3 linked regions of the Myxosarcina sp. GI1 genome follow. The protein of the gene in region 2 interacts with the protein of the main gene of each other region in a pairwise test. Links are inferred from orthologs where the notes say so. Each region holds a gene or a part of one and is shown on either strand. Other genes may lie near its edges.

What was found.
Region 1: the proteins of ftsZ (region 2) and rlmN interact in binary tests that used the Escherichia coli proteins (3 or more experiments, as listed by UniProt). The link is inferred for Myxosarcina sp. GI1 from one-to-one orthologs.
Region 3: the proteins of ftsZ (region 2) and KV40_RS05605 interact in binary tests that used the Escherichia coli proteins (3 or more experiments, as listed by UniProt). The link is inferred for Myxosarcina sp. GI1 from one-to-one orthologs.

The regions. Positions count from the first base shown.
Region 1 is NZ_JRFE01000007.1:65,614-71,315, reverse strand. The notes cover bases 1,635-4,504. They hold rlmN (23S rRNA (adenine(2503)-C(2))-methyltransferase RlmN), read left to right. Parts: upstream 1,635-2,479; coding sequence 2,480-3,529; downstream 3,530-4,504. Other genes in these bases: KV40_RS03745 (Fur family transcriptional regulator), read left to right, coding at 4,279-4,504; KV40_RS03750 (hypothetical protein), read right to left, coding at 3,573-3,761; lgt (prolipoprotein diacylglyceryl transferase), read right to left, coding at 1,635-2,346. Outside these bases: KV40_RS03770 (Hsp20/alpha crystallin family protein), read right to left, coding at 1-463; cobM (precorrin-4 C(11)-methyltransferase), read right to left, coding at 671-1,456; more of lgt, read right to left, coding at 1,510-1,634; more of KV40_RS03745, read left to right, coding at 4,505-4,749; katG (catalase/peroxidase HPI), read left to right, coding at 4,761-5,702.
Region 2 is NZ_JRFE01000022.1:232,776-238,442, forward strand. The notes cover bases 1,261-4,095. They hold ftsZ (cell division protein FtsZ), read left to right. Parts: upstream 1,261-1,967; coding sequence 1,968-3,224; downstream 3,225-4,095. Other genes in these bases: KV40_RS16430 (cell division protein FtsQ/DivIB), read left to right, coding at 1,261-1,745; thiD (bifunctional hydroxymethylpyrimidine kinase/phosphomethylpyrimidine kinase), read left to right, coding at 3,221-4,033; scpB (SMC-Scp complex subunit ScpB), read left to right, coding at 4,047-4,095. Outside these bases: carboxyl-terminal processing protease CtpC, read right to left, coding at 1-827; more of KV40_RS16430, read left to right, coding at 981-1,260; more of scpB, read left to right, coding at 4,096-4,514; KV40_RS16450 (DUF760 domain-containing protein), read left to right, coding at 4,600-4,947; KV40_RS16455 (S-methyl-5'-thioadenosine phosphorylase), read right to left, coding at 5,567-5,667. UniProt on the Escherichia coli protein: Essential cell division protein that forms a contractile ring structure (Z ring) at the future cell division site. The regulation of the ring assembly controls the timing and the location of cell division.
Region 3 is NZ_JRFE01000010.1:139,079-144,737, forward strand. The notes cover bases 1,672-4,498. They hold KV40_RS05605 (rod shape-determining protein), read left to right. Parts: upstream 1,672-2,479; coding sequence 2,480-3,517; downstream 3,518-4,498. Other genes in these bases: dacB (D-alanyl-D-alanine carboxypeptidase/D-alanyl-D-alanine-endopeptidase), read left to right, coding at 1,672-2,202; mreC (rod shape-determining protein MreC), read left to right, coding at 3,595-4,377. Also shown: KV40_RS05595 (glycosyltransferase family 2 protein), read right to left, coding at 1-628; more of dacB, read left to right, coding at 712-1,671; rod shape-determining protein MreD, read left to right, coding at 4,561-5,094; ilvD (dihydroxy-acid dehydratase), read right to left, coding at 5,146-5,659. UniProt on the Escherichia coli protein: Forms membrane-associated dynamic filaments that are essential for cell shape determination. Acts by regulating cell wall synthesis and cell elongation, and thus cell shape.

The sequences.
Region 1 (5,702 bases), on a different replicon or contig from region 2:
AAGCAGTTTGGTTTTTAGCTTCACCAAGATCGATCTTAACTACTTTATTTTTTTCGGCTTCCGATTTAGGTAAAGTTAGATTTAGAATACCGTCTTTATATTCGGCAGTAACGTTAGTGTTTTGAACTTTTACGGGTAGCGGAATTACTCTAGAGAATTTACCGTAACGGAATTCGCTTCTAGTTTTACCATTCTCTTCAGATTTAGTTTCTGACTTACGTTCGCCAGAAATCGCTACTCGGTCTGCCATAACTTGAATATCTAGATCTTTGGCTTCCATGCCAGGAACTTCGAGTTTGAGATGCAAAGCATCTTCTTTTTCGGTAAGTTCGGCAGCGGGGACTCTAGATAAATTATTAAAGTCACTCCAAGATTCGGGAGTTATAGCATCATCAAATAAACGATTAAGTTGACGCTGTAAAGAGTTCATTTCTTGCCAGGCATTATATCTTGTTAAAGCCATAATTAAAGTTTTCTCCGATTGCTATTTGCTTAGCTTGGTTGGACTATTTGTTTCTTTAATTATTATTTTAATAAGTAGGCGAGCAATCTAAAAGTGAGGCTTTTGTCCCATATATAGTAGTGCTTTCTGCCCGAACCAATAATATCTATCTGGGTAGAGAAAACTGTACCTATGGCAATTCGGTTACTTTTTTTAATTGTCAACAGCTTATTTTCTAGCAGTACGAAATAAATGAGAATGTTCGGGATGGTATAGGCGCGATCGCTTGTTCTTAACTTGTTTTAAAGCAGGACTAATTAGATACATTACGGTTCTAATTAAATTGTTTTCTTGCGTAACCTGCGCCATTTTTGATAATGGTACCACCCAAATCTGTTCGTCTTGCCAACCCAAACGAAAACAAATAGCTACGGGAGTATCGGCAGGATAGTGTTGCAGCAGCTTGGCTTGAGATTCTTCTACATGACGCGCTGCTAAGTAGAGACACAAACTAGCTCGATGTGCAGCCAGGGAAGCTAGTTCTTCAGTTTCTGGTACTGCTGAGGCTTTACCGCTAATTCTGGTTAAAATAATCGTCTGGACTAGTTCTGGTACGGTTAGTTCCGTTCCCAAGGTGGCGGCAGCAGCTTGAAAGGCACTAATGCCAGGGATAAGTTCAAAAGGAATATCAGCAGCAGCAAAAGCCTCTATCTGTTCGCCGATCGCGCTATACAAAGATAAATCGCCAGAATGCAAGCGCACTACGGCGAGATTTTGTCTGACTCTAGCGATCGCCAGGGGAATAATTTGTTCTAAAGTTTTATTTCCAGTAGGAATCAGTTCGGCATCGGAACGTACATCCTGCAAAATTTGTTTGGGAACTAAAGAATCTGCATAGAGAATGACATCAGCGCGATCGAGGATTTTTTTGGCTTTAATAGTCAGTAATTCGGGATCTCCAGGTCCCGCACCAATAATATAAACACCTGGTTTGAGAGAAGGATTATGGGGCATGAAAGAAGTTTTTAAAGTCAAAAGTTAAAAGTTAAAAGTCAAAAGTAAACTAGCTACTTGATATTCTTTGCTCGATTAACATCAAGTAGAGGACGCTTTAACCAATAAAGCCAAGCCAAACCAATTAAACCAAAAGTAATTTCTGCCAAACTTATTAGTTGTGCTACTCGTAAAAAACCCAGCATTAAACTGTCGGTTCGCAATCCTTCAATCCAAATTCGACCGCAACTATAGGCGATTAGATATACAAAGGTCAAAGTTCCTACTTTTAAGCTGTTTTTGTGTTTCAAACCCCAGAAAAACAGCCACAATAGCAAAATAAACACCCCAATATTCCATAAAGATTCGTATAAAAAAGTAGGATGAAAATATTCATAGTTGATATACTCCAATGGTCGATTGGCAGGAGGAATATATAGTTTCCAAGGTAAATCTGTGGGTCTGCCAAAGGCTTCTGAGTTAAAAAAGTTGCCCCACCGCCCGATCGCCTGTCCTAAAATCAAAGAAGGTACTACCAGATCCGATAACTGCCAGATAGAAACTTTTTTCAAACGGGCAAATATCAGTCCCGCGATAGTGCCGCCAATGATTGCCCCGTGAATGGCAATACCACCCTGCCAAATAGCGATAATATCCTGGGGACGTTGCGAGTAGTCAGACCATTTAAACAAGACGTAATAAAGTCGAGCGCAGGGAATAGCCCCAATAACCAGCCAAATTGCCAAATCTGCCAGTAGCTCGGGGTCGACTCCGCGACGTTTTGCTAAATACTGCGACAGACTAACGCCAATCAACACTGCCGAGGCAATTAACAAACCATACCAGCGCAATGCCAAAGGACCAATTTCTACAATGATTGGACCTGGAGACTGAAATTGAACGAGTAGCATAAAAATAAATATAGAGGTAAATGCGGCATTTCAAAAGTTTATAAAGCGATCGCCACAATTTAAAACTGAGGTTCAAATCATACTCTACCTCAAATTAAATCTATAATTTTTATAGCTCGGACAAAATTACTTTATGACGCTACAAACTGCCAATAAATCTACACAGCCAGCTTCGGAGGTTCTGTTAGGTAAATCTCTACCAGAACTAACCGAATGGGTACAACAGCAGGGACAACCTGCTTATCGAGGCAAACAACTATATCAGTGGCTCTACCAAAAAGGAGCGCGATCGCTAACAGAAATTTCGGTTTTTCCCAAACGATGGCGTGAGGAACTAGCCGACTATCCTTTAGGACGTTCTACTATTAATTATCGCAGTATTGCCGCTGATGAGACGCGCAAGTATTTATTACGCCTTGCCGATGGTGCGATCGTCGAAACCGTAGGTATTCCCACTGCCAAACGCCTAACTGTTTGCGTTTCTTCTCAGGTTGGCTGTCCGATGGCTTGTGATTTTTGCGCTACGGGAAAAGGCGAATTTGTACGCAATCTTCAAACTCATGAAATTGTCGATCAGGTATTGACAGTGCAGGAAGATTTTCAGCAACGAGTTAGCAATGTAGTCTTTATGGGTATGGGAGAACCGTTAATGAACCTCTCACCAACCGTAGCTGCGGTTAAATCTCTCAATCAAGACGTAGGTATCGGGCAGCGATCGCTCACCGTCTCTACTGTTGGTATTCCTGGTAAAATTGTCGAACTAGCGCAACATAAGCTACAAATTGTTTTTGCCGTCAGCCTTCATGCACCCAATCAACAATTGCGCCAGCAGTTGATTCCCAGTGCCAAACACTATCCTCTAGATACTATACTTGCCGACTGTCGGGAATACGTGAGAGTTACGGGTAGAAGAGTAACTTTTGAATATATTTTACTGTCAGGAGTTAACGACTTACCCGAACATGCCCTGGAGTTAGCCAACTTGCTTAGAGGTTTTCAAACTCACGTCAATCTCATCCCCTACAATCCCATCTCAGAAGTCGATTATCAAAGACCCGATCGCTATAGAATTGAAGAATTCGAGCGCATTTTACAAGAGCATAAAATTGCCGTTAGCGTACGCTATTCGCGGGGTTTATCTGCCGATGCTGCTTGCGGACAGTTAAGAGCATCCCGTATATAATTCAATTCCTTTTACTTCCAATGTACGAGAATTAATACGATTTTTAAGCCGAAATAGGAGAGTAACCGCTAATGCCTGGAGCATAAGCTTCAATGACTCTTGCAGTTTTATAACATTGAACTAGCAAATAGTCACAACTGCGACATGAAGTACGAACCAGAGAATTATCTATAATGTGTTTTTGAGCGAGCTCGCCACAGTTGGGACAGCGAATCGTTTGTGTTTTAGTCATGTCTTTAGTCGATTTTTTTTAAATGTAATGTTATTAAAAATATTTAAAACAGGGGCGTTAAGACTCAGGCAATTTTAGCCTGTCTTTAAATATTATATTTTTTTTAAAAGTCAATTAAACCATACTTTGTATAGATTTAAGTTTAGTTTTAAGCGATCCCTGTATTTAACCGTACAAGCTTAACAGCTTATTTTAAGATATAGCAACGATTTTATTTTTTCTTAATGGCGATCGCCTCTTGAGTGAAACGGGCGACGCAATACTTCTTATTTAACAATTGGCAGTTGACTGTTAGAGGAAGGGTTTCATAGCACAAGTTCCAGATACAGTTTGTAGTTTTATTAACAATAATTTTAAGTCGAACTCGTAACGAATATGATAATTATAGAAACTCATAACGACTTTAATTTAGGTACAGCTCTATCGAACTTATAGCCTGCAATCTAGGAAGGATAAGTAATAGAAAAACTATATTTTGGTAATTTCACTTATTTTTGACGATCGCAACTGGTAAAAAGTGTTTAACACCGACAGTAAAACTAAAGCTTCTACATCCATACAGTCATTGGAGGATGCCTTAACTCTGTGTCGAAATTCGGGGATGCGAGTTAGCAAACAGCGTTATCGAGTTTTAGAGTTACTGTGGCAGACAAACGAACATCTTTCGGCTAAAGAAATTTACGCCCGTCTCAATCAACATTCTTCGGCTGTAAGTCTGGCAGCGATTTACCAAAATATAGCTGCATTATCTGCCCTGGGCTTGTTAGAAAGTATTCCCAGTTCCAAGGGACATCTCTATAGCAAAGTAGGTGATTCCCATGCCCACTTAATGTGTTTGGACACTGAGAAAATTCTTGACGTTAGAGTCAATTTACCTAAATCTTTAATTGTCAAGGTCATACAGGAAGTCGAGCAACAGACTGGTATTCAAATTGTGGACTATCAGCTTAATTTTTTCGGCTATCAAAAAAAAGCTAATTTACTTTAAATAGAAAAATTATGAGCAGTGAAAGCAAATGCCCATTTTCGGGCGGATCTCAAAAATTTACGGCTGGCGGTGGTACATCAAACCGAGACTGGTGGCCGAATCAATTAAACCTGAATATCCTGCACCAGCACTCGCCTCGGGCTAATCCCATGAGCGAAAGTTTTAACTACGCAGAGGACTTCAAGACCCTCGACTTAGCAGCCCTGCGAGCAGATATCTTCGAGTTGATGACCACTTCGCAGGACTGGTGGCCAGCCGACTACGGTCACTATGGACCACTCTTCATTCGGATGGCGTGGCACAGCGCTGGCACGTACCGCATCGGCGATGGTCGCGGCGGAGCGGGTTCGGGTAGTCAACGATTTGCGCCCCTCAACAGTTGGCCCGACAATGCTAACCTCGACAAGGCACGTATGTTGCTATGGCCCGTCAAGCAGAAATACGGTAAGAAAATCTCTTGGGCAGACCTTATGGTCTTTGCAGGTAACTGCGCTCTGGAATCAATGGGCTTCAAAACCATCGGCTTTGCTGGCGGACGTGAAGATGTTTGGGAGCCAGAGTTAGATATTTACTGGGGTTCTGAGACTACGTGGCATGGGGATAAAGACTATAGTGACAAACGCTACAGCGGCGATCGCGTATTAGAGAATCCTCTCGCTGCCGTTCGGATGGGGCTAATCTATGTCAATCCAGAAGGACCCGATGGCGAACCAGATCCCGTTGGTTCGGGGCAAGACATTCGCGAAACCTTTGGGCGCATGGCGATGAACGACGAAGAAACCGTCGCGCTCACCGCGGGTGGTCACACCTTCGGTAAATGCCACGGTGCGGGCGATGCGTCCCATGTGGGTGCCGAACCCGAGGGCGCAACCATTGTGGATCAGGGTTTGGGCTGGAAGAGTACCTTTAACTCTGGCGTTGGTGTCGATGCCATTACCAGCGGTATCGAAGGT
Region 2 (5,667 bases):
TGCAACCACATTCTGGCAATATCAATACTAGAGTAGAGCAAGCCTCCAGGATTAGAGCGCAAATCGAGAACATAACCTTCTACCTGTTGCGATTCAAAATCTTCAATTGCCTGACGCATTTCTGTTGCTGCCTGGGCGCTAAATTGAGTCAGTCGGATATAGCCGACTTTTCCAATTTCGGTGTCTTTTATACTGGCGCGTACGGGATGAATTTCAATGCGAGCTCTAACAATATCGTAACTGTTAGTCCTGCCACTGCGATCGATAGTCAAATTTACTTTACTACCAGGCTTACCGCGAATTAGCTTGACCGCATCGTTGACATCCATTCCTTTAGTATCTACGCCGTCGATTTTAGTAATGATGTCTTTAGCTAAAATTCCCGCTTCAAAAGCTGGAGTATCTTCAATTGGAGCAATGACAATTAAGCGATCGCTTTCTTCGTCTTTAGCAATTTGAATTCCCACACCAGTTAATTCTCCAGAAGTATCGATCTGCATGTTCTTAAACTCTTCTGGATCCATAAACCGCGTATAGGGATCTCCAAGCTGCGCTAGCATGTCTCGAATTGCCTGATAAGCTTGCTCCTTATCTTGATAATTTTTTTCTAGATATTCTTGACGAACTTTTACCCAATCTTTATCGTTAAAGCTGGTATCGACATATTGATAATTAATAATTTGCCAAACTTCATCTACTAACTCTTTGGGGCTATCTTGAAAAAAAGCTTGACTATGAGATAAATGAATTCCTGCTCCTGTTACCGCTATAGTCGAAAGAGCTACAGCAGTCGTTCCTAAAACGAGTCCGCGTTTGGTATTTATCATAAGTAAAAAAAAATATTTGTCGGTGGCAGACTAGACTAAATCATTCGGTAAACCTTAATTTATCATAGGTAATTTTTTAAAGCAGTGTTGTAAACTCACACTTTACTTACACTTTACCCACACTTCATGCAATTCTTAGTTAATTTATAGTCTATGGTAAAATCTTTATCTTCCAAACTAGAACATCTCAGGCGAAAACAGCAACGAGAGCGTAGGCGATCGCTTTGGCGAGCAATAGTTACGATTGGTGGCGCGATCGCTATAACTGGGGTCGGTACATCTTCCTATTGGCAAATAAAAGGAGATACTCAAGTTCAAATCGAAGGAGAAAATTTGGTTTCAGAAGCTGCTATTCATGCGCTCTTAGATTTAAAATATCCTCAGTTTTTAGGAGCTACGCCAAGTCAGAAACTCGCCCAAAAATTAGAATCTATTCCTGCTATTGCTACCGTGAGAGTCAGCAAACAAACTATTCCCCCAAAGCTAACGATTTTTATTCGGGAAAGAGTTCCCGTAGCTTTAGCTTTATCGGCAGGAAAAGTCGGGTTTTTAGATGCTGAAGGAACTTGGATTCCTTCCTATTTATATAAAGATTTAAAGACAAATTTTTCACTTCCCCAACTAAAAGTCATTAATTTTCCCTTGCAGAGTCGGGCTTCCTGGACGGAACTCTATCGTTTGATCTCAGCCTATTCTGCCGTTGAAATTACCGAAGTTCGTTGGGATGAATCCGAGGGTTTATTCTTAAAAACCGAGTTAGGAATGGTGTATTTAGGTTCGGACATGTCTCAACTTGAAGATCGCTTTAAGGTTATGGTGCGTCTAAAAAATTTGCCAGAACGCTTTGATTCTAGCAAAATTGCTTTTATCGATTTAAGCAATCCCCAACAAAATTTGATTCAAAAGTACCGTAATTAACAAAAATCGTAAAAAATCTGTATTTTTACGTATTGATATTTCAGTATTTACTCTTAAAATAAGCAAAAGTAGTAACTGAAGTTTAGAATTAATTGCTTAATAGTTATAAAAACTTAAATATTTCCAGCTAATTAACTATATTAGATAATAATTAAGCTAAGAAAAAATCGAAAATCAATTTTGTATAGAAGAAAACATTAAGGAGAATCTCTTTATACGCCCATGACAGCCAACCACAGAGTTTTTCAGCTTCACAATAATCAAGTTAACTACAGCTCCGAGTCAACTTCAGCTAAAGCAAGTAGCTATGCTAGCAATGGAATCGGAATTCCTTTTCACGCAGGTGGTAATTCTCAAATTCCCAAAGAAGAAATGAGAGGTAATAAAATTGTGCCGAGCAACGTCGCTAAAATCAAAGTGATTGGAGTTGGTGGTGGTGGTTGTAATGCCGTAAATCGCATGATCGAAGGTCAGATAGCGGGAATTGAATTTTGGGCGGTAAATACGGATGCCCAGGCACTCAACCACGCACAGGCACCGCAAAAACTACAGATAGGACAAAAAATTACTAGAGGGTTGGGTGCGGGTGGTAATCCAGCAATTGGTCAAAAAGCAGCAGAGGAATCGCGAGATGAAATTGCTCATGCCTTAGAAAATACAGATTTAGTTTTTATTACCGCAGGTATGGGTGGCGGTACGGGAACAGGTGCGGCTCCCATTGCAGCAGAAGTTGCCAAAGAAATGGGCTGTTTGACTGTGGGTGTAGTAACTCGTCCTTTTACTTTTGAAGGTAGAAGGCGCAATAGCCAAGCAGTTAAAGGAATAGAGGCTTTGGCTAGTCGTGTAGATACTTTAATTACAATTCCCAATAACCAGTTGCTCTCGGTGATTTCTCCCGAAACTCCAGTACAACAGGCATTTGCTTATGCAGACGATATTTTACGCCAGGGCGTACAGGGGATTTCTGACATTATTACCATTCCAGGTCTGATCAACGTTGACTTTGCCGATGTTAGAGCAATTATGGCGGATGCGGGTTCGGCTTTGATGGGCATAGGAACTGGTTCGGGTAAATCTCGTGCAAGAGAGGCTGCTGTAGCTGCGGTTTCTTCACCCTTACTCGAAACTCCAATTGATGGTGCTAAAGGTGTCGTGCTAAATATTACTGGTGGTAAAGATCTAACTCTTCATGAGGTCAATGCCGCAGCAGAAAGCATCTATGAAGTAGTGGATGAAGAAGCTGAGATCATTTTTGGCGCGGTTATCGACGAAACTATGGATAGCGAGGTGCGGATCACGGTCATTGCTACTGGTTTTGAAGGCGATAAAAGTGAGGAAGTTATGGAACCAGAACGGCAAGAACCCAGCATTTTTACTTCCATGCCTCAGTCAGAAAGAACCCGAACTCCCGAACCAGTTAGCGATCGCAGTAGAATTGAAATTCCCGACTTCTTACAAAGAAGACGCTTTACCAAATGATAACTAATGTAGCTCTAACTATTGCTGGTTCTGACAGTGGTGGTGGTGCGGGAATTCAGGCGGATTTAAAAACTTTTGCCTTTCACTGCGTTCATGGAGCTAGTGTTTTGACTTGCGTAACTGCACAAAATACTACAGGAGTTGCAGCAGTCGAGGCGATCGCGCCATCAATGGTTAAAGCTCAAATTGAAGCAGTAACTCAAGATCTTAAAGTCGATGCGCTCAAGACAGGAATGCTCTTGAATCGAGAAATTATTGAGACGGTAGCAGAGCAATTACAAAAGCTAAATCTGAGTCAGTTAGTTGTCGATCCCGTAATGGTATCTCGTACGGGATCGCGTTTGCTTGACGAAGCTGCCGTCACTAGTATGCAACAGTACTTGTTACCACAAGCGGCAATCGTTACACCCAATCTTTATGAAGCTCAAATTTTGAGCGGTAGGGAAATTAATAATCTAGAAGATCTCAAACAAGCGGCGATCGCCATTTACGAGGAATTAGCAGGAGCAGTAATTTTAGCTAAAGGGGGTAGTCTATCGGGAAAGTTTCGGGGCAGCGATGTTTGGTTTGATGGTAATAAGCTCGAAGTATTAAAAGTAACGCCAGTTAACACGAATAATACTCACGGTACGGGCTGTACTCTCTCAGCCGCAATCTGCGCCAATTTAGCCTTAGGTAAAGATTTATGGTCGAGCGCGATCGCAGCCAAACAATATGTAACCAAAGCTCTTGAATATGCTTTAGATATTGGTGCGGGTCACGGTCCAGTAGGACATTTTTTTCCGTTACTAAATAACCGATCATTTTGAGTAGGAGCGATCTTTGAAGCTAGCAAATAAAATAGAAGCAATTTTTTATATTAAGGGCAAGCCTCTTAACTTGGCGGAAATTGTTGGCTATCTAGATTGTGACTTTGAGGCAGCTGAAGATGCTTTAATTGAGTTGATGAACGATTATGCCCATCGCGACACGGCATTAGAAATTGTAGAAACTTCCGCAGGATATAGTTTACAGCTTAAGCCTGCTTATGCCAACCTGTTACAGGAGTTAGTCCCTGCCGAACTAGGCAAAGGAGCATTGCGAACCCTGGCGGCAGTAGCTTTAAAAAACCCCATACTGCAAACCGAATTAATTGAGTTACGCGGTAGCAGTGCTTATCAGCAAGTAGCAGAATTAGTACAGTTGGGGTTTATTCGCAAACGAGAACAAGCCGATGGACGCTCTTATTGGCTAGAGGTGACTGATAAATTTCATCAATACTTTGAAATCAACGATTTGACTGCCCTTTGAGAGGTTATCCGAAAATTTATTACTAGCGGATATGGACAAATTTATGTCAAAGTAGTAGAGAATTACATCCAACTTTGGGTAACGAATGATATTTAATTTTGATTTTTCAGATTCCGAACAGCAAGAAAAAAACTACAATACTCTGATGCAGTATTTGCGCCAGCAGCAACCAGAAGTGTTAGCGCAAATTGCTCAGTCCGCTAGTCCTGAAGTCAAACAAATTATTTCTCAAAATGTCCAAGGTCTGGTAGGAATGTTGCCTACGGGGGATTTCAATATTAAAATTACTACCGATCGCGAAAATTTAGCTCATCTTTTAGCTTCAGCGATGATGACTGGCTATTTTTTATGCCAGATGGAAAAGCGCATGGATTTAGAAGAAAGTATTGCCGAGTCTAATTCTCTTTCGGATAAATCATCGGATATTGAGTGAGAGAGATAAATCAATAACAATAAAACTTTGAGAAAATCTCAATTTAATTATTTGCAGCGAACACCTGTCAGCAACTAGCTCGTGCGTAGCTACAAAAAAATAGCAAGACTAATTGTATAACTTGCTACTTGACTAGTATGTCTAAAAAATTTACCGAATTGGATTTTCCAGCTAAATATATAGCAGTGGACAGAAGAATTAGGACATCTCAAGCTACTGAAAGCTTTATAAATTAAATATTTTAATTTTTGACTTTTGACTTTTACTATAACTGTCCGATTTCTTGAAATAATCCAAACTAAAACTGCTCACGCCTTTGACATTACTTTACACTGCAAATTTAACCGCCTTTGGAAAAAGTTAGCATGATTAGAATTGACAATAGCATTCCAGGACTTAGTAATAGAACGAGAGTTAATAGTTCGCTAGAAGTCATTAAGTTAAAAAAATTTGTCGAGATTGATTTAGTATTTTTAGGCTAACTCTTTATGAGCAAGATGGTATCGAACTAAATATTTTGTTAATAAATCTACTATAGCAATTCTCAATTTCGGTGGATATGTCTCTAGGTACTAATTCGCTGAAGCACCGTTAATAAGCAAACGTAATTTGGTTCGAGCTATAAATATTTTTGTATTAATAGAGACAGTTTTTCTTTAGTCATAGCAGGGATTTTATCGGGCGGAGTTAGAATGGCGTATTTTAAAGCCAAATGTGCCT
Region 3 (5,659 bases), on a different replicon or contig from region 2:
GGATTTCAGTGATTCTCGCTCCTTCAATATAGGCTAGTGCGGGTAAAAAGCGATGTAGTTCGCCATATAGGTTCATGTCTGCAAGCAATTCGCCACGATAGGCTTTGAGAGAACAGCCGTAATCGTGAATTTTAACTCCCGTTACTTTACCGATCAGCCAGTTGGCAATTTTAGAAGGCAGCAGTCTAGTTAGAGCTTTATCATGTCTTTGCTGTCGCCAACCGCTTACTAAGTCGTATCCTTCGGCTAATTTGGCTAATAATAAGGGAATATCTGCGGGGTCGTTTTGTAAATCGCCATCGAGAGTAACAATGGTTTTGCCTGCGGCGCACTCAAAACCAGCCGCCATCGCTGGAGTTTGACCATAGTTGCGTCGCAAAATTACTGCTTTAAGATCTCTACGCTGTCGGGCAAGATCGCTTAAAATCTGAGTCGAACCATCTCGCGAACCGTCATCGACACAGACAATTTCGTAATTGAGTTGAGTGGCGGCAGCAGCTTTGGCGATCGCTTCAATTAAGGTCGAGATGCTTTCTGCTTCATTGTATATCGGTACGACTATTGATAAATCTAGCTGCGTGGGAACGATGGCTTCTATACCAAGAGCATTTTTAATAGAGGACGACATCTTAATCGATCGAGGATTGGGTCATTTGGCTATTTCGCAGTTTATACTAAAAAAATTGAATTGAGATTAGAAAATAATAAATATTGCGCTGGTTTACTTTAGGAGCGATCTACTTATTACTGAGCTTAATTAGCGTACCAGTAGCCGCACTTACAGATACACAAGTTTTACTTGCTGCCGATCGCGGTCGCGTTTGTCCCCAAAACTTGAGCGCAGCTATAAATAAAATCATCGCTCGACCAAAAATAGCGCGATCGCACTGGGGAATTATCGTACAAACTCTAGATTCTCAACATACTCTTTATAGTCGCCACGCCAACAAATTTTTTATTCCTGCTTCTACTACCAAGCTGTTTACTACTGCCGCAGCCTTAATCGAATTGGGTGTTAATTATCGAATTCACACTCCCATTTTTGGTTTGGGCAACCCGCCAAATTTGACTTACTTACGGCTAGAAGGCAGAGGAGATCCCACCATATCATCTATATCTTTAAAAAAGATAGTACACCTGTTGCGAGCTAGAGGGATCGAACGTATAGAAAACTTAATTTTAGAAGACAGTTATTTCACACTTGAGGCGATTAATCCTACCTGGGAATGGTCGGATGTATATAGTTATTACGGTACAGCCGTTAATAGTGCGATTTTGAATGAAAATAGCGTTACTCTAACCCTATTACCCCAACATGTGGGGCAAAAAGTAAAACTGAGATGGAGCGATGCGATCGCCGCTAGACAATGGCAAGTAGAAAATAATGCCGTAACCGCACCTAAAGATACACCATATAACATAAACATTGCAGGAGTTTTAGGCAAGCCAGTACTCAACGTTCGCGGAGAGTTAGCCATAGACGAACCACCAGATGTTTGGGATTTAGCCATAGCCGATCCGCCGCAATATTTTTTAGAAACATGGCGACACTTACTGACTGTTGAAGGTATTGATGTCGCTAAAACTACAGTTAGTAATAGTCGAGCTAAAAATATTTTGGAGAGAGAAATAACGGCAATTGTTTCGCCGCCTCTAACCGAAATAATTACGACGATAAACCGAGAAAGTAATAATCTTTATGCCGAAAGTCTTTGGAGAATTTTAGAGCGTCGTCACCACAATCTAAAGACAAACCCTATAGAATTTGGTCTAAATAAATTGGGGATCGAGCCTCACAACTATCAACTAATAGATGGTTCTGGTTTGTCTCGCCACAATTTGATTACGCCGCAAGCTGTAGTTGATGTTTTGTTCGTCATGTCGCGATCGCATTTATTTACTTCCTATAAAAATTCTTTAGCTGTAGCAGGAACTAATGGCACTTTAAAACGGCGTTTTCAACATACCCCAATCCAAAATAAGCTCTGGGGTAAAACGGGTACTCTATCGGGAGTTGCCGCACTGTCTGGTTATTTATATCTTTCTCGATACCAACCTTTAGTATTTACTATTATTGTTAACAATTCCGAGCGAGCGAGTAAAGAACTACGACAGGCGATCGATGAGATAGTTTTGTTACTAGGTCAACTGCAAAAATGCCAAACAACATCTGAAGGTTATTATTTAAAAGCCTCCAGTTGAAAGTTTATGCTCGCGATCGGTAATAATATTTAAACTTTCAAACAGTAGTTGTACTGAGAAAGGTGTAAGAGCATAAGAACAGACTAAGTATAATCCGCTTCGACACAATTGCTATATTAAGAGTAAATTAGAATCGGCTTTAGTTAGAGTTGTTTGGTTGACGTAAAAACGGTGAAAATATACTGTAGTTTTTGCAGTCTATAGATCGCCAAAGAAAACGCAACTATTCGATCGCTTTGTTAAAGCAGCGGTATTCTTTGAGGAGCAGTAAAATAAAGTGCGTTTTTTTAATCGTTTTTCCCTTTCAAGGGATATGGGTATAGATTTGGGAACGGCAAATACCTTAGTATATGTCTCTGGCAAAGGAATTGTTTTAGAGGAACCTTCTGTAGTAGCACTAGAACGCCACACAGAAGAAGTTATAGCGGTAGGCAAAGAAGCAAAACTGTTGCTCGGACGCGCACCTGAAAACATTGAAGCTTTACGTCCGCTTAAAGATGGCGTTATTGCCGATTTTGAAGCAACCGAAGCAATGCTCAAAGAATTCGTACGGCGAGTCTATGAAGGCAGTCCTTTAGTACATCCGCGTATGGTAATCGGCATTCCCAGTGGCGTAACTAAGGTAGAGCGTCGCGCCGTTATGGAGGCGGCAGTACAGGCTGGTGCTAGAGAAGTAGACTTAATTGAAGAACCAATCGCGGCAGCAATTGGTGCGGGTTTACCCGTAGCCGAACCAACGGGCAATATGATCGTTGATATTGGCGGAGGAACCACAGAAGTAGCGGTAATTAGTTCCCAAGGCAAGGTACTCAGCGAGTCGGTGAGAATTGCGGGAGACGAACTTACTCAAGCGATCGTCAATCGGATTAAGAAAGAACACAAGCTATCAATTGGAGAAGTTACCGCCGAAAACATTAAATTCAGGCTGGCTTCCCTTTATAGTTCCGATCGCCAGGAACAAACTATGGAAGTTAGAGGCTTACACATTCTATCGGGATTACCCAAAACGATAAACATTAGCGAATCAGAAGTTCGGGGATTTATCGCCGAACCGATAAATAATATTGTCGATGCCGTAAAACGCACTTTAGAACAAACTCCTCCCGATCTGGCAGCAGATATTATCGATCGCGGCATTATGCTAGCAGGAGGAGGGGCAATGTTAAGAGGCTTGGATACTTTAATCGCCCATGAAACGGGAGTTGTCACTCATATTGCGGCAGAGCCTTTAAAATGCGTCGTTCTGGGTACTGGCAGGGTTTTAGAAGACAAAGAGCTAGATCGGGTATTTTGCGATCGCTCCCTGTTGACTTAACTCAATCGACAAGAAACGATTAATTATTAGAAAAAATAATTTATAACTGAGTTGCAGCTAAACAATATTTTAAAAATATGTATCGATGGTGGTCAAAAAATAGCTTTTCGGCGACTCTGACGATTTTAGCCTTGAGTACTACAATTGCAATTAAAGAAACACAGGGAGGCACGATTGCCGAAGCATATTACTTTCTAATCAGACCATTTCAATCCCAACAACAGCTAAAAATACAAAACAAACTAACTAATGCCCGTATTCTAGAGTTAGAACAGCGAGTTCTAGAGTTAGAACGACAAAATCAAAATCTCAAGCAACTTTTAGATTTTTCGCATTCTCAGGATTCAGCAGGAATTACCGCACCAGTTATTGGACGTAGTGCCGATCGCTGGTGGAATCAGGTAACTCTTGGTAAAGGCAGCTTAGATGGAATCGAACAAGGATACGTGGTTATGGGTATCGGGGGAGTGGTTGGTAGAGTTGTCTTTGTCACTCCTCATACCAGTAGAGTTTTATTAATTAGCGATCCTAGCAGTGGCGTTGGTGCAGTTGTCAGTCGCAATCGTAAGCTGGGTTCGATTCGCGGCAAAGACACTCAAACTGTAGTCATGCGCTTTTTTACTAAAGTTGTCGATATCAAGCCTGGAGATAGTATTGCAACTTCTCCTCTTAGCAATCTCTATCCTGCTGGTTTGCCGATAGGTAAAGTCAAATCGCTAAACCTCGAAAGCACTCCCGCACCAGAAGCAGAAATCGAATTGTCCGCACCGATCGATCTTTTGGAGTGGGTAACTGTCATACCCTTTGAAGCTAAACCAGTTGAAGACGAGTCTCAATCTCTTTCTCTCAAAACAAAGTAATAGGACTTACGCAGTTAATCCAAAAATCAATAGTTTTAGGTATTAGAAAATAAAGAATAGGGAACGGGGAACGGGAAAAATGTACTTATCTATATAGCTAGTTTCGAGAATTAGTATGCTTTTGCCTTTTACCTTACCTAAATATTTAACATTTAATAAAGTGGAATTACTTAAGAAACATATATGAGTAGGCTAAAGTTATTAGACATTTTAGTAATTGTTGTTTCTGTCGCTCTATGCAGTATATTAATGTTCTTGAGACTTCCTGGGATGGAACTATTGGGAATAAGTCCTAACTGGCTGTTGATTTGGGTAGTTGCCTGGAGTAGCAAACGTGGTATCTGGCAGGGTGCGATCGCTGGAGTGGCAATGGGCTGCATTTACGATAGTCTTACTGTAGCTTCTCCCTCTCATATTCTCAGCTTGGTTATCGTCGGTGTATTGACATCGAGCCTGCAAAAACAGAAGTATATTAAAGAAGATTTTATCTCAATAGCGTTAATTGTTTTTTTTATGACAATTGTGGCAGAAACTGTATTTGCCCTGCAATATGCCTGGATGAGAATTCTTCCCCTGACAGAAGTTTGGCATAATTATCAGCAAATTGCGATCGCCTCAGCAATTCTCAGTAGTCTCTGGAGTCCAATTTTGTGTTATCCCCTCGCTCTTTGGTGGGAAAAAATATTTATCCAACGTGAACTAGGTATTCGTAGCTAGGGTTTGAGAATATGACACCGCATATCCTCAAAACTTAACTTACAGCTTAGTCTATTCAAATAGATCGAGATCGGTAACTGCACCCAAACTACTAGAAGAAACCAATTTAGCGTATTTTGCCAGCATCCCCCGTCGATAGCGTGGGGGAATGGGTTGCCACGCTGCTTTTCTTTTAGCTAATTCTTCATTGGAAACGTCGAGATGTAATAATTTTTGCTGGGCATCAATTGTAATACTATCCCCTTCTTTAACTAATGCGATCGCGCCACCAACTGCTGCTTCTGGTGCCACGTGACCGACAACCATACCATAGGTACCGCCAGAAAATCTACCATCGGTAATCAAGCCGACAGAGTCCCCCAACCCCGCACCAATAATTGCCGAAGTAGGCGCGAGCATTTCTCGCATACCTGGACCTCCTTTGGGTCCTTCGTAGCGCACGACGATAATATCTCCCGGTTTAATTTTGCCTGAAAGAATCGCATCGAGACAGTCTTCTTCCGATTCAAATACTCTTGCAGAACCAGTAATTTGAGGTTTTTTGACTCCCGTAATCTTAGCAACG